One region of the Ruegeria sp. AF1 genome, then DNA from elsewhere that is predicted to be linked to it. Evidence: riboswitches for the same ligand, from Rfam matches in the RefSeq annotation. Region 1 holds a riboswitch; each other region holds the start of a gene.

Region 1 (5,449 bases):
GCGGGGGCGATGCATAGGCAGGCGGCGGGGTCGCGTTGGATTGCGTTGCCACCGGGGCCTGCCGGGACATTGACATGCCCCCGCCCGGCCCGCCGGGTGGCGAAGGTGGGGCGTCTTGCAGCCGTTTGATCAGCTCTTCGGGGCTGGGCAAATCGGCGACATGCGTCAGTCGGATAACAGCCATTTCGGCGGCCATCATCGCGTTGGGCGCGGCAGAGACTTCCTCCAGCGCCTGCAGCAGCATTTGCCACATCCGGGTCAGAACCCGCATCGGCAAGGCCTCGGCCATGTGCTGGCCCCGTGTGCGTTCGTCGGGGGAAACCGTCGGGTCCTGGGCCGCGTCAGGTGTGATCTTTACGACGGACACCCAATGCGTGATTTCGGCCAGATCGCGCAGCACGGCCAGAGGGTCCGCGCCTTCCGCATATTGTCCGCTCAGTTCAGTGAGCGCCCCTGCCGCGTCACCGCGCAGGATCATGTCCATCAGGTCCAGAACACGACCACGATCCGCCAGACCCAGCATCGCACGGACCTGATCGGCGGTCGTCTCGCCAGCCCCGTGTGAAATCGCCTGATCCAGCAGTGAGGTCGCGTCCCGGGCCGACCCTTCTGCAGCGCGGGTGATCAGCGCCAGCGCATCGTCGGCGATCTGCGCGCTCTCGGCCCCGGCGATCTTGCGCAGCAGGCCGATCATGTCTTCGGGCTCGATCCGGCGCAGGTCAAAGCGCTGACACCGCGACAGAACCGTGACCGGCACTTTGCGAATCTCGGTGGTCGCGAAGATGAATTTCACATGTGCGGGCGGTTCCTCGAGCGTCTTGAGCAGCGCGTTGAATGCGCTGGTCGAGAGCATGTGAACCTCGTCGACGATGTAGATCTTGTAGCGCGCGCTGGCTGCGCGATAGCGAACACTGTCGATGATCTCGCGGATATCGTTGACGCCGGTACGGCTGGCGGCATCCATTTCCATCACATCGACATGGCGGCCTTCCATGATCGCGATGCAATGCTCGCACTGACCGCAAGGCTCTGTTGTCGGCCCTCCGGTTCCATCCGGTCCGATACAGTTCATGCCCTTGGCGATGATCCGTGCCGTGGTGGTTTTACCCGTTCCGCGAATGCCGGTCATGACAAAGGCCTGCGCAATCCGGTCGGCTTCAAAAGCGTTTTTCAGGGTGCGCACCATGGCATCCTGACCCACCAGGTCGGCAAAGGTTTCCGGGCGGTATTTGCGGGCGAGAACCTGATAGGCGGGGCTGGGCGTGTCTGTCATGTCTACTCGCTCGGATTCGGTGCTTCGGCACAGCGTAGTGGCGGCGGCAGTCCGCGTCCACTGTGGGGCGTGATGATTTTTTGTTTCAGAAACGGGCTGGTTTCCAACTAAACTGGTCCAGCGGATTTAATGGCTCATTTCTTAAAGAGTACCTTGGGGGAGGACGCACTTCATGTCGCAGCTGGTCATTTTTGCTCTGCAGGTCGGAGGCGGAACGCTTGCCCTTACTTCAATGCCCGGGCGTGGCGGGGATTACGTCGGCGATCTGGATATGATTGCGGCGTGGAAACCGGGCCTTGTGATTTCAATGACGACGGATGTTGAAATGCTTCAGGATGGCGCGCAGCACTTTGGCAGCGACATCCAAAGCCGTGCCAGCCGGTGGGTTCACCTGCCGATCGAAGATTTTGGAGCACCGACGCAGGCGGTTCAGAAGGCCTGGCCAGAGGTCGGCGCCACGGCCCGACATGCGCTGTCGGGCGGTGGCCGGGTTCTTGTGCATTGCCGTGGGGGGTGCGGCAGATCCGGGATGATTGTTCTGCGACTGATGGTTGAATGCGGTGAACGCGCCAGCGACGCACTGGACCGCCTGCGGGCCGTGCGCCCCTGCGCTGTCGAAACCGATGCGCAGCTGGCCTGGGCGTCCCGGATCACCCCGGCACAGGTGGAAGTGGGATCAAGCTGACAGCTGCTGGGGTGCGTAGCCGGTTTTCCGAGGCCGGATCGTTGAAACCTCGATCATGGCGCAAGGCGGGTTCGCGACAATGCCCGAGGGCAGCGTGCTGAATGTAGGTCCGAAGATCAAATCGGCATAGGCATCAAGGTCCCGAATTGCCGTATCAGGGTGCGCCCCGCAGAAAACGCGAACGCTGTCGGATCGCGCTCGGATCGTTGCCATGCACCCTTCCGCGCAATGTGATAGCGCGCTGCTGCCTTCAAATTCGAAATCCTCGCTGGTGGCCGAAACCGCCTGCGCCATGGCTTCGGAAATCGAGCGGGCCAGTCGCGCCAAAGCCGGGCAGGTTTTGCCCGTACGCTGGCACACTGTTGCGCTGTATTCGTGTGACTTTGTCTTCCAGATCATCCTGCGCCCTCCGCGCGTGGTGGGCTGGAATATTGGGGCAGGTGGGACAGCATTTCGCCGTCAGGACCTGCCCGGACACCCCGCCCGAGTTTCGGTTTCAGTTCCGATGGCAGGTCTCCTGACTTGCGGGTCATTGCTCTGCCGACCTTCCCAGCCCATAGGCCAGTGGTATTTCGGCATTGCTTAACGCTTACAGTTGCGGGGGCAGTCGCGGACTTGGTTGATGCCTGCGTGACCAGACAAACCGCACCGTGTTCCCTTTTCATCCCGACCTCTTGTGGGGGCCGGAAACCATCACACAACCGCTAGCGTCTGATCGCGTTCCGAGTCAAGCCGATCTTTAGGCCGGACGTTTGGTCATGCTGGATGCGGATTATGTTCCGGCCTAGTGTCGTCGGCATTGAAGGCAGGCAAACCGATTGTTTCAGTGAAAGCCGGGGATCATGTTGGATACGGAACAGACGGTGTTGATCGAAGATTTCAGCTTTCCGTCAGGGTCCGTGACCTTGTCGGCGCGGTTGTACCGGCCTGTGGGTGAGCCGGAAACCGTTGTTGTGCTGAACAGTGCTACAGGTGTGCCGCGTGACTATTATCGCCATTTTGCGCGATGGCTGGCTACCAAGCGGGGGATGGCTTGCCTGACCTATGACTATCGGGACTACGGGCTTTCGTTGGTCGGCCGCCTGAAAGACGCGCGTGCTACAATGGCGGATTGGGCATTGATCGATATGCCGGCGGCACGGGCCGAGATGCGCAGGCGGTTTCCAAAGGCGCAGCACTGGACCATCGGCCATTCGGTCGGTGCGATGCTGGGGCCGGTGCAGCCGGATATCAACCAGATTGACCGTATGATCTGTGTGTGTTCGGGGCTGGTGACTTTGAAAGATCACCCATGGCCCTATCGGGGGCTGGCGGGGCTGTTTTGGTATGGCCATGCACCGCTGATGGTGCGGGCGCTTGGCTATCTGCCTGGCAAAGCAATCGGGTTTGGCTCGGACCTGCCCGCCTCGGTCTACTGGCAATGGCGCAAATGGTGCACAGCTCCTCTTAGCTACGTTCCCGAGATCGGGCAGAATTTGCCTGATGCGCATTGGGGCAGTTCTGGAACAGCTGTGGATCTGTACACGTTCGAAGACGACCAGATGGTTCCGCCCGAGGCGGTTTGGCGCCTTGCCGATCTGTATGGCCCCGGGGCCAGACGCCACCTTCTGAAGCCTGCCGAATTTGGGCTGCCGGAGATTGGTCACATAGGCGCATTTGCCCGGCGCAATGCAGCGGTCTGGCCGCGCCTGATCGCCTGATCAGACGCGACGCAGGTTTTCCATAACACCTTGCAGCTATGGCCGTTTGCGAAGCTTCTTGTCCTGCATGACACCGCGGACCATCTTGCCGAACGCCTTGTCCCGCGCCCGCGATTGCGCAACGGTTTCCGAGTTTCGCTGATCTTCGCGCCGCAGCTTGCGCCAACGGTCCAGCCGCGCCGGATCAAGAACGCCCTTGCCTATTGCGTTCTGCACGGCACAGCCGGGCTCGGTCTCGTGCTGACAATCCGAAAAGCGGCAGCTTTGGCCAAGCTCTGTGATGTCCGAGAACACGTTGTCGATCCCGTCCTGAGCGTCCAACAAACGCAATGCGCGCATTCCCGGCGTGTCAATCAGCCAGCCACCGTTACCCATCCGGTGCAACGCGCGCACCGTTGTCGTGTGCCTGCCCCGTGCGTCGTCTTCGCGAATTCCAGAGGTGGCGAGGTTTTGATCCGTCATGGCGTTGCTGAGCGTCGTTTTACCCACGCCCGACGACCCGACCAGCGCGCCGGTCTGGCCTTTGGGGCACCATGCCAGAACCTTTTCGATATCTGCCGGGTCCAGCGCATTGATCGCCAGTACCGACAAAAAAGGGTCCAGAGATTGCACTTGTCCCGAGAAACTGCCGGGGTCATCCGACTGGTCAGCTTTCGTCAGGACAACGACAGGATAACATCCGGCCTGATGTGCCAGCGCCAGATAACGTTCCAGCCGGGGCAGGTTGAAATCGGCGTTGCACGAGCTGACGATGAACAACACATCGACATTGGCTGCTATCAGTTGTGTTGCGGCACCTGTACCGGCAGCCCTGCGTTGCAGCAGGCTGCGCCGGTCCAGAATGTGACGCACGCGGTTTTCGGCGTCGGCGAGGACCCAATCCCCAACGGCATATGAACCGGTCGGATTATCCGGTGTCAGCAAAGGGATATCACCATCCGGGCTCAGCCCGATCAGACGGTCCCGATGTACCGATGCGATACGAAAGGGCGTGTCAGAAGGAAAAACCGCATGCTGCGCGGCAAAGTAAGAGGACCATCCCAGGTCCGAAAGCGTATAAGACATTTATCTGCCTGTTTTCAGAAACAGCAATGCCAACGGATGGCAAGCGCGCATCCGCAGGTCGTGTGTTCAGGCAGTCCGGTGATTCCGGTGAATCAGAACCAGCCTGCCCGAAGGGTTTTCACTACAATCATAAAGCCCTCCTGTGGCTGTGGTTCACGAAGTGAGAGGTTGGACATCGACCCAAGCGGGGCTCGTTGTGGCTGCTTCCTTCCGGACCTGACCAGGTTGGCGAGGCGCTCGCCCGCGCCAACCTCTCGAGTCCGGATATAGGGAAGGCAACGGGAAAAGACAACCCGTCAGAGCGTCAGGCGGATGCGTTCAAATCCCCTGCCATCCGAGCCCAGCAACACGGGATCGAACCTGCGCAACTCATCCAAATATTTCGGGGCGCCCGGACCTGTTCGAAGAATTGTTGTCACGCCCCGCTGCGGCATCAGCGAGAACGGGTAGGGCTGCGTGACGATCGGATCGGGCGGAAGGTGCTGCGCCAGGTAATCCCGCACAAGGTCCTTGATGCTCAGCGGTGGCAGGCTGATGAACTCAGACGTTGTCGCATGCGGGAAATGCCCGCCTCCGCTGGCGCGGTAATTGTTCAGCGCCATAACGAACATCTGCTCCGGTCGTACGGGGCGGCCTGTATATGTCAGATCGCTGATCCGCCTGTGGTCTGGATGGATCATTTTCCCCTGCGCATCGTATCGAGGCGGCTGAGTGGGGTCGATCTGA
Region 2 (5,449 bases), on a different contig from region 1:
ATCGCCAATCACGTTCGGATCGGCCAGATCAACACCGAACCCCTGCAGGAACCCTTGATTGCGAAGCACATCCACAGTGGGCTGGCTGACCGCAAGGTCCAACGTGGCGATTTTGGCGTCATTTGCCGCATCTCCCAGCGTGGCTTTTGCCCATTGTCCGATCAGAAGCCCCGCAAGGAAATTGTCCGTGGCAAAGGTCGCGTCGGCCGAGTCGATAGGCTCAAGTGGGGTGTCCAGCGCAATCACCAGCAGCCCGGCATCGCGGGCCTGCTGCACCGCCGGAACGATGGACGACGTATCCGACGCGGTCAGCAGGATACCCTTTGCGCCATCCAGAATGCAGGTTTCAATGGCCTGAACCTGAGTTTCGTGGTCTCCGTCGACTTTGCCGGCAAAGGCTTTCAGCGTCATGCCAAGCTCTTCGGCTTTAGCTGTGGCACCCTCTCTCATTTTAACAAAGAAAGGGTTGGTATCCGTCTTGGTGATCAGGCAAACGGTTTCACCTTCGGCCATTGCACTGCTTGCCATGGCCGTAACCGCCAGCGCCGTGGCGCCTGCAAGTTTCGCAAGTTTCATCGGTAGTCCTCCCAGTTTTCCCAATGCCCTTCCGGGCATACGTTTGATCGGGCGAAAACCGGCCCGATCTCACATAAAAACCATCACAAGATTCGAATTTCGAGTCAATAAATAAATCACTCTTATTTATTATTGACAGAAAGGAAGGGTTCCAACATTGTCGTCATGAAGGGGATGGCCGTGTCTGCAATGAACTCTCAGGGCAATACCACTGGCGTACGCGAGCCAGACATGCGCGGCACCAACCAAAGTGGAATGCGGGCCCGAAATGAACGACTTGTCCTGTCACTGGTCCGGCGCCATCAGGCCCTCGCAAAATCTGAAATCGCGCGCATGACCGGCCTGTCGGCGCAGACGGTCTCGGTCATCATGCGCCAGTTGGAGAACGATGGGTTGCTGTTGCGGGGCGAACCGATCCGGGGAAAAGTCGGACAGCCATCGGTTCCCATGCGCCTGAACCCGGACGGCGCGTATTTCTTTGGGCTCAAAGTCGGGCGGCGCAGTACCGAACTGGTGCTGACGGATTTCCTTGGCAACGTCAGGCACCGCGAACGGCGGACCTATGATTTTCCGACGCCCGAGGCGACATTGAGCTTTTCCACAGAAAGCCTAGACAAAGTGATGGCGTCAATGTCGCACGAGGCGCGCAGCAGAATCGCGGGCCTTGGGATTGCCATGCCGTTCTACCTTTGGGACTGGGCACAAACATTGCAGGTTCCTCAGGAAAAAATGGATCCGTGGCGTGACGCGGACCTGAAAGGCGCGTTGGCCGCTAGCTATGACGTGCCGGTTTTCCTGCAAAACGACGCAACGGCCGCCTGCGGTGCCGAGCTGGTGTTTGGCCCGGCGGAAGGCCCACGAGATTTCCTGTATTTCTATGTCGGCTTCTTCATCGGGGGCGGGGTGGTTCTGAACGGCTCCATCTTTCCGGGGCGGGGAAATGCCGGTGCGCTTGGCCCATTGCCTGTGCCGGACGAAGTGGGCGGAGTGAAACCGTTGATAGATGTCGCCAGTCTTTATGTGCTGGAGCGTGCGGTTGGTGGAAATGCCGCAACAGCCGGTTCAATCTGGGAAACGACACGGCATTGGGACGTACCGGAAACCCTCCTTGAGAATTGGCTGAACCAGGCGGCGCACGGAATCGCCCATGCCATCGTCTCTTCTTGCAGCCTGATCGATTTCGAATGTGTCAAGATTGATGGCTGGATGCCTGCTGATATCAAGGCGCGGCTGGTGGAAAGGGTTGAGCTCAAACTATCCCATATGAACCTGACCGGGCTTGAACGGCCCTTGGTGCTGGCAGGGGCGGCGGGCCCGGATGCCCGGTCATTGGGGGCGGCCAGTTTGCCATTGTCGGAAAGATACCTGCTCGAAGGGTAGGTTCATCCCCGAAAAACCCCGACCTGTATCCAAAGCGGATCAACCGGAAAAAGGGCATTGCCCGCTGAACTTTTTGACAGCCAGCGCAATTGATCGTTGACGGATGCTGAAGAAGTCTGGCAAGCCGCTCGGCATGTCCGGTTCCGGGGCGTGCTCTGGAATCAATAGGGAATGCGGTGCGGGCTTTGGCCCAATTCCGCAACTGCACCCGCAACTGTAAGCGGCGAGCAGGGCTGAAGTGCCACTGGAGTTAATCCGGGAAGGCCAGCCCAACGCTTTGACCCGCAAGTCAGGATACCTGCCGGACATGTGCCTTTGACAAGGGCACTCCTAATCGGCGACGGGATGTGCGTCGGAGCAGGATGCTTGAAAAAGCAGCTCGGCTTGGACGTCCCCGCAGTCAAAACGCATCTCGTACCGGGGTTGGTACGAAGGGACAAGGACGACTATTGATGACCAAGCTGCTTTCTGCAGCCGCTGTGGCGATGGCGCTTCCAGCGATGGCAAATGCGCATTTCCTGCTGGAATACACCTCTGACACCATGATCGACGCACCGGGGAATGTTCCGGTCAAGCTGATCTTCTGGCATCCGTTCTCGAACGGGCATGTCATGGATCTGGACAAGCCGCAGGAATTCTACGTGATCCACAACGGTCAGAAAACCGACCTGCTGGACACTCTGGAACCCGTGCGTTTCACCGGTGGGGAAAACGAAGGCGCGGCATTCAAGGGTTATGTTCCGGTCAAACGGTCGGGCGACTATGTGCTGGTGACAGTTCCCCAGCCCTATTACGAGGGGTCTGAGGATATCTATATCCAGCAGATCGCCAAGGCATTCCTGAACCGCAACGAATTGCCGACCGACTGGATGAACCCGGTGGGCTTGCCGGTTGAGATCATCCCGCTCAACAAACCGACCAACATCATCGCGGGTTCGACCTTTACGGGTCGAGTTATGGCAGAAGGCCAACCGGTTGCGGGTGCCGAGATCGAGATCGAGTACATGGCCGCAGAACCGGACATGGAAAGCACGGCTGCTTCGGCCCCGACCGTCTCGCCGTTGCCGGGTGGTGCATTGGTCGCAACTTCGGATGATAACGGGTATTTCACGTTCGGCGTTCCGAAAGCCGGATATTGGGGTTTTGCAGCGCTCGGCGCCGGTCCCGTGACCGAACACAATGGCAAAGAACTCAGCCAGGACGCGGTCATCTGGATCCGCGCCTGGGATTTGGAGTAACCGTAGATGCATATCGTTGACGGAGCCTTGTCCAACCCGGTCGTGATCGGCGGTGCCGTCGCTGCGGCGGGTGGAATTGCCATGGGCCTCAGGTCGCTGGATCTTGATCGCATCCCCACTGCGGGGGTGCTGTCAGCCAGCTTTTTCGTGGCATCGCTGATCCATGTTCCTATTGGTCCGTCGTCGGTGCACCTGATCCTCAACGGTATGGCCGGGCTTTTGCTGGGGTGGGCCGCATTCCCGGCCCTGTTCGTCGGGCTTTTGCTGCAAGCCGTCTTCTTTGGCTTTGGCGGGTTGACGGTATTGGGGATCAACACCCTGAACATCGCGTTGCCCGCGGTTCTGGCCGGACTGATCTTTAGCCGCCTGATCGCCCACGGCTCACCGCTGCAAGGTGCGATATGGGGCGGGGTCGGCGGTGCCTTTGCCATTGCCGCCACAACCGGCATGGTTGCGTTTTCACTGGCCTTGTCCGGGGATGCCTTCCTGCCTGCGGCTAAGATTGTTTTCTTTGCACATATTCCTGTCATGGCGATTGAGGCGATCCTGACCGGGTTCGCGGTTTTGCTGGCGCGCAAGGTCAAGCCCGAGCTGTTTGTCAAACGAGCGGTCGCATGAGGTATCTGGCAATCATTCTGGCGCTGTGCTGCGCACCCCTACCTGCCTTAGCGCATAAGGTCATAGCCGGAGTGTTTAAATCCGGTGACGCCATCGAAGGCGAAATCGGCTTTTCCAACGGCGACATGGCAAGCGATACCGAGGTCATCGTCAACGGCCCGGACGGAGCCGAGCTGGGCCGTATCGTAACAGATGCAGACGGGTTTTTTATCTACACGCCAAACGCGCCGGTGGCCCATACATTCTTTGCAAACCTTGGTGCCGGACATGTGGCCGAGGTCACCATGCCCGCTGCGGATGTCGCCCGGATCATGGGCGTTGAAGCGGAACCTGATACCCCGCCAACAAACGCACCTGCCCAGACAGCGGCGGTGCTCAGCACTGAACAACAACAGGTCATTGCCAGGGCCGTGCGGGATGAGCTGCGCCCGCTACGTCGGGAAATCGCGGCTTACCGCGAACAAAATGATCTGCAAACTGTTCTGGGTGGGATCGGATATATTGTCGGTCTGTTTGGTCTGGGCTTTTACTTTGCGGCACGCCGCAAGCTGGCGGCCTGATGGCGCATGTTCTGGGACAACAGGAAAGCACGCTGGTCAAAGCGGGCGCGCAGCGGCGCGGCGCGATCAACCCGCTTGATCCTAGGATGCGGATCGTTATGGCGGTTGTCTTCGCGGTGGTGACAGTGGCGGTGTCCTCGCTGACAGCGCTGTGCGCGGCTGTGGCGGTGTCCCTTTCGCTTCTTGCCGCGTCGCGTCTGCCCTGGCGGAAGACATTGAAACGCATGGCCATGATGGACGGGTTCATCCTGTTCATGCTGGTGTTGTTGCCATTCTCCATGCCCGGCGACCCGATGTTTACGCTCTGGGGGTTTCCCGCAAGCTGGCAGGGCTTCTGGAAAGCGGTCGAGATCGCCTTGACGGCCAACGCGGTCATCCTGTCCCTTATGGTGCTGGTCGGCACGATGGAGCCGGTCACGCTTGGCCACGCCCTGCACCGCCTGCGCTGCCCCGAAAAGCTGGTTCACCTTTTGATGTTCACCATCCGATATATCGAGGTTCTGCGGGAAGAATACCTGCGCCTGCGCGCGGCCATGAAAGTGCGCGGCTTTCGCCCGGCAACAAACTGGCACACCTATCGCAGCTTTGGCTATCTCGTGGGCATGATGCTGGTGCGCGCGATCGAAAGATCCGAACGCATTCTTGATGCGATGAAATGCCGGGGGTTTTCAGGCCGTATGCTGTTGCTTCAGGATTTTGCCCTGACCCGAAGGGACATCGTTTTTGCCGCAGGTCTTGGTGCTCTTTGCGCGGGTCTGATCATACTGGATTTGGCATGACACTGATTGCGCTTGAAGAAATCCGCTTTGCCTACGCCGGTCAGCCACCCGTTCTTGACGGTGCCAGCCTCAGCCTGTCCGCTGGTCAACGCCTGTCGCTGACGGGCCCGAACGGAGCAGGAAAATCGACCTTGCTGCGCATTACGCTTGGCTTGCAGCGCGCACAGTCCGGCACGGTCAGGATCTTTGGTCAGCAAAGGGTGCATGAGGCTGATTTTCACGACGTGCGCCGCCGGGTGGGCCTTGTGTTTCAGGATGCGGATGATCAGTTGTTCTGCCCGACCGTCGCCGAGGATAT
Region 3 (5,449 bases), on a different contig from region 1:
GCAGTGCCATCACCGTTGTCACTTTTAGAATTCGAACACAGTCCAGGATCGACAGTTGGTGATGTATGTCCAGATGGTTGGTCGGTTCGTCCAAAAGCAAAAGGCCCGGTTGCTGCGCCAAAGCCCGCGCGATGTGCAGCCGCTGGCGCTCTCCTCCAGACAATGTTGCCCATTCTCTGTGTGCCATATCGGCCATTTCCACAGTTTGCAGGGCTTTGTCGACTTGCCTGGTATCTTCGGCGCGCCAGGGCCGTAAGGCCGACAGCCAGGGCGTGCGGCCCAGCTCGACCACGGACCGTGCAGTTACGCGTTCGGCTGTATCAGCCTGTTGTTCAACAATGGCAATCCGTTGGGCAATCTGTCTGCGCGACAAATGCGAAACGGGATGGCCCGCTATGACGACTTTTCCCGAAACCGGACGTGCCAAACCCGCCAACAGGCGCATCAGAGTTGATTTGCCCGAACCGTTGGGTCCGACTAAAGCCAGTGTTTCGCCGGGCTCCACAACAAACGATACGTCTGACAGCAAAGTCTTGCCGCGAACCGAAAATGTCAGGTTTTGCGCCTCGATCTTCATTGGGCGTTCCTCTGGCCGCGCACCAGAATTACGGCAAAGGCAGGCGCACCGATCAGGGCGGTAACCACCCCAATCGGCAGAACCTGACCCGGGATGATGATGCGCGACACGATATCGGCGCCGATCAGGAAGACCGCTCCGATCAAGGCGGCCGTTGGGATAAGCCTGCGATGCCCCGGTCCTACAAGGAACCGGGCAGCATGAGGGATGACCAGCCCGACAAAGCCGATGGACCCGACGATCGAAACCATGACCGCTGTTGTCAGCGCGGTGGCGAAGATCAGGGTTGCCTGCACCCGCCGCACCGGTATGCCCAGCGAGGCCGCTGAATCAGTGCCGAAAATAAATGCGTCCAAAGCTCTGGCGTGAAAGCGGCAAATAAGCCAGCCGGCAAAGGCCACCGGAATGGCCAGATATACATCCGGCCAGCGCACGCCGCTGAGGTTTCCCATCAGCCAGAACATGATCCCGCGCGCCTGATCGGCATTGGCGGATTTGGCGATGATGAAGGCCGTTAGCGCATTGAACAACTGAGACCCGGCAATTCCCGCCAAAACGATTTGCGCCGTCGCAGCCCGCCCGCCGCCTGCGCCGGAGGCTCGGGCCAGCAACGCGACAAAACCGAAAGCCAAAAGCGCGCCATTGAACGCGCCAAAAGACAGCGACAAAGCTCCCCCGCCCAAACCAGCGATGGTAACAGCCACGGCACCCGTCGAGGCCCCGGCAGAAATGCCCAAAATATAAGGGTCAGCCAACGGGTTTCGCAGCAATGCCTGCAACACGACCCCTGCGACAGCCAGACCGGCACCGCAGGACGCAGCGACCAGAGCGCGAGGAATCCGGTAGCTCCAGATAATACCCTGATCAATTGGGTCGACGGGCAGGTCCGCTCCGGCCAGCTTGTTGACCAGAACGGAGAGAACCAAATCGGGCGACAACGAGGTTTCCCCGATCATCGCGCCCGCAAGGACCGCCGCAATCAACAGTGGCACAGTTAGGCACGCGGCCTTGAAACCCTGCCGAAAGATTGCGGCGACCTCGTTCACAAGTTGTTTCCGATGGTATCCAGCTTCTCGGCCAGATCCTCCAGTGCCGGGATTGCGCGGATGGTGGCGTCCATGGCCTGCGCATCCATAACGACAATCCGGTCATTCTTGACCGCATCCATCTGGCTGGTCACCGGATCAGCGCGCAGGAACTCCAGCTTTTTCAGGTAGTCGTCCGCAGCAAAGCGACGGCGGTCCATCTTGGCAATCACGATCACCGTCGGATTGGCCTTGGCAATGGTTTCCCAGCCCACTGTTGGCCATTCTTCATCCGTCTCGACGACGTTGCGGATGCCCAATGTGCTCATCATGTATCCCGGTGCGCCCTTCTGCCCGGCCACAAACGGATCGCTTTCCATTTCAGGAGAGGAAAACCAGAATACGGCGGACACATCGTCCAGCTTCACGGCTTGCGCCTTGGCGACGGCTGCGGCTTCACGGGCCTTGTACTCGGCAACCAGGTCCGTGCCGCGTTCGGACACATCAAAGGCTGCCGCCAGTTCTTCGATACCCTGATACAGCGTATCGGTCGAGAACGCTTGCAGGCGGGTGCCATCGCCGCCGACCGTATTGTCTTTGCCGACGCAATCCGCAGGCATCACGTAAGTTGGAATACCCAGTTCGTGAAATTGCTCACGCGTGGCGACGATGCCCTCGGGTCCGACATGCCATTCATATTGCGCTGCGACCAGTCCCGGCCGCTTGGCAACAACGCTTTCAAAGCTGGGATCATTGTCTGCCAGACGCTCTACCTTGGCATTCACCTCGGCATATTCAGGCAGCACCTCGTTGAACCAGACCGAAGTTCCAAGAACCTGCTCACTCAGACCCAGCGCATAAAGCACCTCGGTCGCGGCTTGGCCGACCGTGACTGACGACGTCACTGGCGCGTCAAACGTGACCGAGTGACCGCAGTTTTCGATGGTTAAGGGAAAGTTTCCTTCGGCGGCAGCGCTGGTAGCCAGCAAGGAAAGGCCAATCAGGCCAGTGCGTAGAAACATGACAATCGATCTCCATGTGTCAATGACCAGAGAACGGGTGAATGGGCATTTACCGAAGCAACAGACGCTTTTCTGCCTGCTGTGAGCGCAGAGTGGTACATAGCCCGCCCGGCGCGTTTCTTCGGCAACCTCCCCGGACAACCCCGCCCGGTGTGTTTCGGTTTCATACCGGCAGGTCTCCTGACTGACGGGTCTTTGTCTGTCCTGTCTTCCCAGACCGAAATGGCCCAGTGACGGAATGGACAGCGCTCGCCGCCTACAGTTGCGGGGGCAGTTCCGGTTGGCACCAAAAGGCACCTCGGATTCCCTCTTAGCCACATCGGGACCGGTAAAACGCGGGTACCTTAACACTTACTCTGCGGCAAGAAAAAACTCGGGGGTCTTTCCCATTTTCTCCCAAGGGCATGAACCTGCGCGTCTCAACATGGTGCTGACGTCAGACAAGCCGCTGAGAAGGCGCTACAATCCGCCCCGAGGACGTCGGTGTGTGATATATAGGAAAATCATGGCTGGGGTGGTAGGATTCCTTGCCGACCGATGAAACCCAAGAGCTTTTCCCACTAGCCCGAAAAACTGGGGCGGTTTCGGGGGCATTTTGCTGAGCTAAGCGACGGGCGGAATGGAGCGTCAGCGGGTCAGCACGGGCATTCGCTAAGCTCTGCGCCGGGCATTTTGACCGCTAGAACGACCGCTCACTGGCGCTTTGGGGATAGCTTACGAGACCGCCAACCTGGACCGCTGACGAGGCGATCCGGGTGCTGACGGGGGTCGCTGGTGCTGGCGGGGGCTTTGGCGGGCGTTCCAGCTAAGCGCAGCGAAGGGCTGTTGGGGAGCCCTGAACCGTCATTCGTTGAGCGTGTGGCGAACGGCAGCTCCTAGTCGATTTTGGTGACAAACTCTGTCACCGAAGAAAAACGATCAAGAGCGGAAGGCGGCTCGCGGAAACCATGCGTTGTCGAACAGAATTTCCAGAATAGCGACTTTGAACGATGGGGGCTTGCGAAATCGACCTTGTCCACTTAGCCACCGAGGCTTTCCGCATAATCATCCCAATTTTATGTTTGCAAGAATACGTCCGGGGTCAAGACAGGATTGGGTTAGCTCCAATTCGCTCAATGCTGTTGCAGCTTTTTTCGACGCCCCAAGGCCAACAACCCGAAAACGCCTCCTGCCAGTAGAGGAAACGAAGCAGGTAGCGGAACCGGGGTGACGGGTGACCACCGAGCAAAAGTAATAGTTCCGTTTGACGAATAATCTGTGGAAGCGTCAATAGCTCCTCCAGAGCTAACGAAATCGGAAAAATTGACGTTATCCCAATTTGTGAAGAAAGCGGCATCGAAGTAGTTGCCAGAGATATAGGTCCTGTACGGAATATACATCGTGCACAAGTTAAGCGGTACGTTGGTACATCCATTCGTGAGGCCGGGGTCAGTATCGAATGAGGAATTTGCGCTGTCATGAAAAAGTGCTTGAAGCGCTTGCGCCGCTAACAGAGCGTCAGTCTGATTAGAAAAATCAAAGTCGGTTTGGTCGTTGCATCCACTGAAGACTGAGATGCAAGAACCGTCTAAGAAAGTGACATCGTAAAGTGTGCCGTTGACGTTTACCCCTGTTGCTCCAAGTGAGCTGAGAGTCGCCGCTTGGCCCGCTGTGGCTGCCGATAGCCACATCACCAGCACAGAAAAATATATACGCACTGTCATAGCTCCCCCGAAAAGGCACATTTATGTTGCACTGCGTATCGATTTCCCCAACCCCAATAAGAACACACGAAGCCCCTGTAAGTCAATGACCCACGCCCGACATTGGCTCGGCTGAGGCTGTTTAGACGGCCTTTAAGATTGGGCATTTAGACAATACAAACAAATTCGTCTGAATTTTTGCGATCTCATACCACCGGCTTAATCCGCTGAGGTCGCTATTGAGAGAAGGCGCACACTCGTTTATTGCCCTTTTGAACCGGAAAACGGACATTCGCCGTAGCGCCGCTAAAGGTGGGTTTGTCCGCAACTCGGCCATTCCCACTATGAATCTGAACGTCCGCTCCCCCGTCAAAACCGAGAACTCTCCTGCATCTAAATAAAGAAACAACTGCAGGAGTTTGATCCATGAAGTACCTGTCTGCCCTCGGCGTTCTCGTCGGGGGTTTTCTTTTGCACCCACCGCCCAAGGCTGTCTTGACGACGATGCTCTGGGTGGTGTCTCGGTCTCACCCCGCTGTCTCAGCTCTGGTTCTGTTGGCGGTCCTCTGGACGTGGAAGTCCGACGATGACTGAGCTGGAGCTGAACCCCGGTGACGTCGTGGTCGTCCGCGCCTTCGATGACGTCCCTGAACATCTGTTCCGCGTGGAAGAGGTGTTCGAAGACTGCGTGACCGGCTTTGCTGTGACCGGCCCACTGGCTGGTGCCTACGGCGAACCAGATCGGGAGATGATCGTCCGGCTCGTCCCTGACGCCTAACGGCAATCCCGAAAAATCAAAACAGAAAAGGAGGAGGCCTATGTCTGCTCACATTCGCTATGCCTATCTGAAGGGCCATACGTGGTTGTTCAGACGCAACTATCCCGTTGACGTGGCTCTCGCGCTGGGCGCTCAGGCGCTGAAGCAGAGCCTCAAGACCGGGGATCGCAACACCGCCCGTGTCCGAGCCGCTGAAGTCAATGCCCGGTTTGAAACGCTGGTGGAGCAAGTTCGGGACAAGGCAGAGGAGGCCCTGTCTGCCACGGAGAGCAACGCTAACGTTCCTGATTGGGTGGACCAACCGGAATCGTCTCTCGTCCGTCTCCGGGCCACTCTGGGGGACTCTGGCACAGTTCTGGAGCAAT
Region 4 (5,449 bases), on a different contig from region 1:
GATGGCCGATGGTCTCAGGGCAACGACCTGTTCCCTGAGCCAGTTGGCAGCGGCCGGGGCCTTGAGCGACGGGGCGAACAAACCCACCGCCTGGAGCCCGCGGGCGCGCAAGCTGCGGATCAGGGCCGCGACCGGGGCTGTGTCTGCTGATGTCAGATAAGCGCGGTAGAAGGTTACGAGAATGCGTTTAGCATCGTTCTCGAACGCGGAATCCACCGGGATGACACCTTGTTCCGGGCACCACGCACCGCATTCGGGCACGGTTTTCGCGCCCATCACCGGGCCGGCATAAAGCCCTGCTGCTAACGCCATCTGGGCCAATGCGGCCTGCGCGGCGACTTCTCCGCCGGTATCACAAAGATGTGCCAGCCGCCGCAGGGTCGAGAGGGGCAGGGTCGAATACTCATCCAACCGAGTGTCTTCGCGCCCATCCGCCGGTAAAACGGCCAGCGCGATGCCTTTGGCCTGTGCCAGTGCCAGAACCTGTTGCAACCCGTAAGACCAATAGGGCACGCCACCGATCAGACGGATCAGGATGCCCTTTGCGCCTTCAAGTGTCTGTTCAACATAGGTGTCGACGGACAGTGGGTGTTTCAATGCTGCAAGATTGGCCAGTCGCAAGGTTGGCATCCGCCCCTCAGGTCCGCCGCCGCGATGCCAGCCCGCCGCGAAAGCGCCCAGGTCACTGTCGGAAAAGGACAGCACAACCAGATCGGCTGGGCTTTGGCCCAGATCGGTTGGGGTCTCGGTTTCCTCGAGCCCGTGGCTTTCGCGAAAGACGACGTGCATGACTTACTCGGCAACCTCGGTCACACCCACTAGGATATCACGGATCTCAGCCTCTTTGATGTCGTCATGTTCGGCAATGACGACCAGGCGCGAGCGGCGCTCTTCACCGGGCTCCCACGGGCGGTCGTATTGGTGACGAACCCGTGCGCCGACAGCCTGAACCAGCAGGCGCATCGGTTTGCCAGTGACGGCGGCATAGCCTTTGACGCGCAGGATATTCAGCTCAGTTGCCAGACGTTCAATCCTGGCAACCAGTTCCGCCGGGTCGGTCTGTTCCGGCAACTCGACGATGATGCTTTCGAAATCGTCATGCTCATGATCGTGATGGCCATCGTGATGTGACGGGCGCGCGTCCATGTCATTTTCGGCGGCAGCCTCAAGGCCAAGCACGACGCGTACGTCGACGACACCCTCGGCAACCTCGACGACGGGAAGCGGGCGCGGCGCCTCAGCGGCGATGATCTGTTTAGCTTTCGCGACACCTTCGGGACCTGCCAGATCGGGCTTGGTCAGCAGGATGATATCCGCGCACGAGATCTGATCCTCGAACACCTCGGACAAGGGTGTTTCGTGGTCGATCGAGTCATCAGCCAGCCGTTGGGCATCCACCGCTTCAACGTTCGGAGCAAAGCGACCGGCGGCCACGGCCTCCGCATCGGCCAGCGCAATAACGCCATCAACGGTAATTTTCGAACGGATATCAGGCCAATCAAACGCTTTCAGCAGCGGTTTGGGCAGTGCAAGGCCGGATGTTTCGATCAAAATGTGATCCGGGCGCGGTTCCAGCGCCATCAGCGCCTCGATGGTCGGGATGAAATCGTCGGCCACGGTGCAGCAGATGCAGCCGTTTGCCAGTTCCATGATGTTTTCCGCAGGGCATTCCGGAATCGCGCAGGACTTCAGGATGTCGCCATCAACACCCACATCGCCAAACTCGTTAACAACAATCGCAAGGCGCTTGCCCTGCGGGTTCTGCATCAGATGGCGCACCAGCGTGGTTTTGCCCGAGCCCAGAAAGCCGGTGATCACAGTGACGGGGAGTTTTTCAAGGTTCGACATGATCTCAGGCTCCAATCGGGGGAATGCGCGAGGCGCAGTTTTTGCGGAAATGTTCAGGACGGTCGCGCCATTTCACCAGACCATCGCCTGTGGCCAGATACTTAGTCGCGCCATCGATGATGACATCGACGTGATCGATTTCGTTCAGATTCTCGTAAACAAAGGTCCAGCGATCCGGCCCGCCCCGAAGCACGATGGAACAGCCCTGATCACAGTTCGAAAGGCATTCGACCGGTTTCAGAATGATGCCATCCGGCAGGACAGCCTGTTCCAGGGCCTTGTGCAACAATGTGCCGGGTCGCTCAGCGTCATCCTCGACGGGCAGACCCCGGCGGCAAGTCGTGCAGACCAGTAGCTCTACCGGTGCGTTCTCGCTCATGTCTCTCATCCCCCCAAATCCTCTTCGCGGGGGACGGGGTTTCATGCGGGCACCACGTCTGCACATGGACCCGACACCGGAACACCCCGCCCGGTTTCAACTTCGGGTGTTGGCAGGTCTCCCGGCTTGCGGATGCCAGAGCGGTCGCTCTGTCGGATGTCCCGCCTTCCCGGCACAGGCCAGTGGCATTGGGCATCCTCTCCGGTCACGGTCGCGGGGGCGGCTGCGTTTGGCGGATGAACCGTTGACGCATTCCCTTTTCATCGGCTGTCGCCGACACCAACGACAGGGACATGCGGCACCGCTGACCCGCTTGTCAAGCGGTTCGCGCGCAACAAATAAGCCAAGGAGAAAAAAGCGACCTGTAGGCGTCGTTCGGCGGCATGAAGAATGTGTTCGGTATGTGGTCGCATGACGGGAAAACGACGAACTTGGAGATGCGTCATATGAAAGTGGGATTTATCGGTCTGGGTAACGTAGGCGGCAAGCTTTCGGGATCCCTTTTGCGCAACGGCATTGATCTGACTGTGCATGACCTGAACGCGGATCTGGTGGCCGAGTTTGTCGCCAAAGGTGCAAAGGCGGCTGAGGGGCCCGCCCAGTTGATGCGCGATTGCGATGCGGTGATCACCTGTCTGCCGTCTCCGGCAGCATCGGATGCAGTGATGCAGGAGATGTTGCCCGAAGTGGGCCCCGGCAAGATCTGGATGGAGATGTCGACCACGGACGAGGCCGAAGTCAAACGCCTGGGAGCCGAAGTCATATCGCGCGGCGGTGCGGCCGTCGATTGCCCGGTTTCTGGCGGGTGCCACCGTGCCGCGACGGGCAATATCTCGATCTTTGCGGGCTGTGACCGGGAAACGTTTGAACGAATTCTGCCGTTCCTGACGACAATGGGTCGTCGGGTTTTGCACACCGGCGAACTGGGCTCGGCCTCGGTGCTGAAAGTGATGACCAATTATCTTGCCACCGCCAACCTGATCACCTGCGCCGAAGCACTGGTTACGGCAAAGGCTGCGGGGATGGATCTGAACACGACCTATGAGGCGATCAAAATCTCGTCCGGCACGTCCTTCGTGCACGAAACCGAAAGTCAGGTCATCTTGAACGGGTCGCGCGATATTTCCTTCACCATGGATCTGGTGAAGAAGGATATCGGTCTGTTTCAGGAGGTCGCCGACCGCGCCGGGGTGCCGCTGGAAATAAACCCGGTGATGATCAACATCTTTAACGATGGTATCGCACGCTATGGCGAACGCGAGCTTTCACCAAATATTATCAAGCGGCTGGAAGAGGCAACCGGCCTGGATATCACCGCCCCGGGCTTCCCTGCCGAAATGACGGATGATGAGCCGGAGGAGCCGGGATACGAGGTTGTGCCACAAGGGCGCGCCTGAACGTAAAGCACATACCAGACAAAATCGCGCCCCTTGAACGAGCAGGGGTAGGCAGGAGTTCCGAAAAACACGCCATATCTGGCCCGCAATTCGACAGAATCGCGGGCCTTGAACGTCTTGAAATACCGAGCGTCGCACGCGTGTACTGCGGGGTTAAGTCAGCGATTTGGATGTTGTTGGAGGCGAGTACCGGAATCGAACCGGTGTACACGGATTTGCAATCCGCTGCGTCACCACTCCGCCAACTCGCCTTTTCAAGTAAAATCAAATACTTGCTGTGGTGTAACTGGGTTTTTAACAGCTTTCCTCGGGGGCGTCCAGTGGATTGCGTGCGAATTTGCCGGCAAGACTGAAATTTGCCGAAGTCCATGCCCAAGAAGGTGATCACGATTCAGGTTGCGGCAACAGGGGCGTTGCTGGAAGGTTCAGGATATGGCACAAGCCCGACATCTTTGGGAATGAGACGAGATATCCAATGACTGACTTCGCAGCCCGGCGCCGCACAATGGTTGATACACAGATCCGCCCCTCTGACGTCACCAAGTTCCCGATCATTGAGGCTATGCTGAGTGTTCCGCGGGAGAGCTTCGTACCCGATTCTCAACGTGAAGCGGCCTATGTGGACGGCCTGATTGATCTGGGTGGCGGGCGCAGCATGCTGGAGCCGCGGACCCTGGCTAAAATGCTGGACGTGCTGAACATATCCAAGGATGAGATGGTCCTCGATATCGCTCCGGCAATGGGATATTCCACGGCTGTCACCGCACGGATGGCTGAGTTGGTTGTGGGTGTTGAATGCGACGAAACCCTTGCAGCCGAGGCGCAAAACCTCTTGGCCGAAGCTGGCGTGCACAACGCCATTATCCACGTTGGCGCGCTGGAACAGGGTGTGGCGGAACACGGCCCCTATGATGCGATCATGGTGCAGGGCGGTGTCGAGCAGGTGCCCGATGCCCTGTTGGATCAACTCAAGGACCACGGTCGGATCGTGTGTCTGTTTGTCAACGGCAACCTGGGTACCGTGCGGATCGGTCGAAAAACCGGTGGTCGCGTCAGTTGGCGTGATGTGTTCAATGCCAATGCGCCGGTTCTGGAAGGTTTTTCGGCAGAGTGTGCATTTTCGCTATAGTCCGCCGATAGATTTTTCTATCGCCTTGATTAGTTGAAAAGAAGGCCGCAAACTGCCTGTAGGGCAGTGTAATTTCGTTTGAGAGGATTTTGGTATGCGTGGTTCGGCGACAGGTAAGCTGGTCAGGGCGTTTGCTGTGACCGCAGGACTTGCCATAAGCGTGATGCCAGGGCGTGCAGCGTGGGCAGACAACATAACGGATGCGTTCATCGGCGCGTATAACACCAGTGGTTTGCTTGAGCAGAACCGGGCGTTGCTGCGCGCGGCGGATGAAGATGTGGCCATTGCGCTTTCTGCGTTGCGGCCAATCATCAACTGGACCGTGCAGGTCAGCCAGGATTACACCCGTTCGCGGGTCAATAACGTCGTGACGACAAACGAGCCGTCGCGGTTCTTTTCGGGCCTGACGTTGAGCCAGCTTTTGTATGATGGCGGCGCGTCGGTGCTGGGCAAGCAGTCGGCGCAGGAAACGGTGCTATCGACCCGGCAAACCCTGATCGATATCGAACAACAGGTTCTTATCCGCGCAGCAAATGCCTATCTGGGCGTCCTGTTGCAGGAAGAGACCGTGGCGATCCGCCAGAACAACGTGGATGTGTCGGCAGAGGAACTTAGGGCGTCGAATGACCGCTTCGAAGTGGGCGAAGTAACCCGGACGGACGTCGCATTGTCCGAAGCGCAGCTGGCAAGCTCTCA

Evidence for each region. A riboswitch is a leader RNA that binds a small molecule or an ion and turns the genes downstream of it on or off. The one in region 1 is predicted to bind cobalamin.
Region 2: another riboswitch for cobalamin. It lies ahead of ACR0BK_RS19360 (DUF4198 domain-containing protein); the one in region 1 lies ahead of ACR0BK_RS18070 (hypothetical protein).
Region 3: another riboswitch for cobalamin. It lies ahead of ACR0BK_RS05410 (ABC transporter substrate-binding protein); the one in region 1 lies ahead of ACR0BK_RS18070 (hypothetical protein).
Region 4: another riboswitch for cobalamin. It lies ahead of ACR0BK_RS04195 (DUF1636 family protein); the one in region 1 lies ahead of ACR0BK_RS18070 (hypothetical protein).

Annotation. Positions count from the first base shown of each region.
Region 1 covers NZ_JBQFZG010000019.1:8,138-13,586, forward strand. The annotation lists gene ACR0BK_RS18060 (DNA polymerase III subunit gamma/tau) at 1-1,273, opposite strand, end outside; gene ACR0BK_RS18065 (protein-tyrosine phosphatase family protein) at 1,446-1,958, shown strand; gene ACR0BK_RS18070 (hypothetical protein) at 1,950-2,357, opposite strand; cobalamin riboswitch at 2,449-2,667, opposite strand; gene ACR0BK_RS18075 (alpha/beta hydrolase family protein) at 2,801-3,658, shown strand; gene rsgA (ribosome small subunit-dependent GTPase A) at 3,695-4,723, opposite strand; RNA gene ffs (signal recognition particle sRNA small type) at 4,882-4,980, opposite strand; gene ACR0BK_RS18090 (bifunctional 2',3'-cyclic-nucleotide 2'-phosphodiesterase/3'-nucleotidase) at 5,020-5,449, opposite strand, start outside.
Region 2 covers NZ_JBQFZG010000025.1:13,556-19,004, reverse strand. The annotation lists gene ACR0BK_RS19370 (substrate-binding domain-containing protein) at 1-576, opposite strand, end outside; gene ACR0BK_RS19365 (ROK family transcriptional regulator) at 751-1,956, shown strand; cobalamin riboswitch at 2,078-2,276, shown strand; gene ACR0BK_RS19360 (DUF4198 domain-containing protein) at 2,409-3,194, shown strand; gene cbiM (cobalt transporter CbiM) at 3,201-3,812, shown strand; gene ACR0BK_RS19350 (cobalt ABC transporter permease) at 3,809-4,372, shown strand; gene cbiQ (cobalt ECF transporter T component CbiQ) at 4,372-5,151, shown strand; gene ACR0BK_RS19340 (energy-coupling factor ABC transporter ATP-binding protein) at 5,148-5,449, shown strand, end outside.
Region 3 covers NZ_JBQFZG010000002.1:173,517-178,965, forward strand. The annotation lists partial or broken gene ACR0BK_RS05400 (ABC transporter ATP-binding protein) at 67-577, opposite strand; gene ACR0BK_RS05405 (FecCD family ABC transporter permease) at 574-1,623, opposite strand; gene ACR0BK_RS05410 (ABC transporter substrate-binding protein) at 1,620-2,624, opposite strand; cobalamin riboswitch at 2,778-2,969, opposite strand; gene ACR0BK_RS05415 (VPLPA-CTERM sorting domain-containing protein) at 3,737-4,327, opposite strand; gene ACR0BK_RS05420 (hypothetical protein) at 4,893-5,084, shown strand; gene ACR0BK_RS05425 (DUF6538 domain-containing protein) at 5,125-5,449, shown strand, end outside.
Region 4 covers NZ_JBQFZG010000001.1:842,737-848,185, reverse strand. The annotation lists gene cobN (cobaltochelatase subunit CobN) at 1-789, opposite strand, end outside; gene cobW (cobalamin biosynthesis protein CobW) at 793-1,848, opposite strand; gene ACR0BK_RS04195 (DUF1636 family protein) at 1,853-2,227, opposite strand; cobalamin riboswitch at 2,322-2,526, opposite strand; gene ACR0BK_RS04190 (NAD(P)-dependent oxidoreductase) at 2,629-3,624, shown strand; tRNA gene ACR0BK_RS04185 (tRNA-Cys) at 3,802-3,875, opposite strand; gene ACR0BK_RS04180 (protein-L-isoaspartate O-methyltransferase family protein) at 4,100-4,753, shown strand; gene ACR0BK_RS04175 (TolC family outer membrane protein) at 4,848-5,449, shown strand, end outside.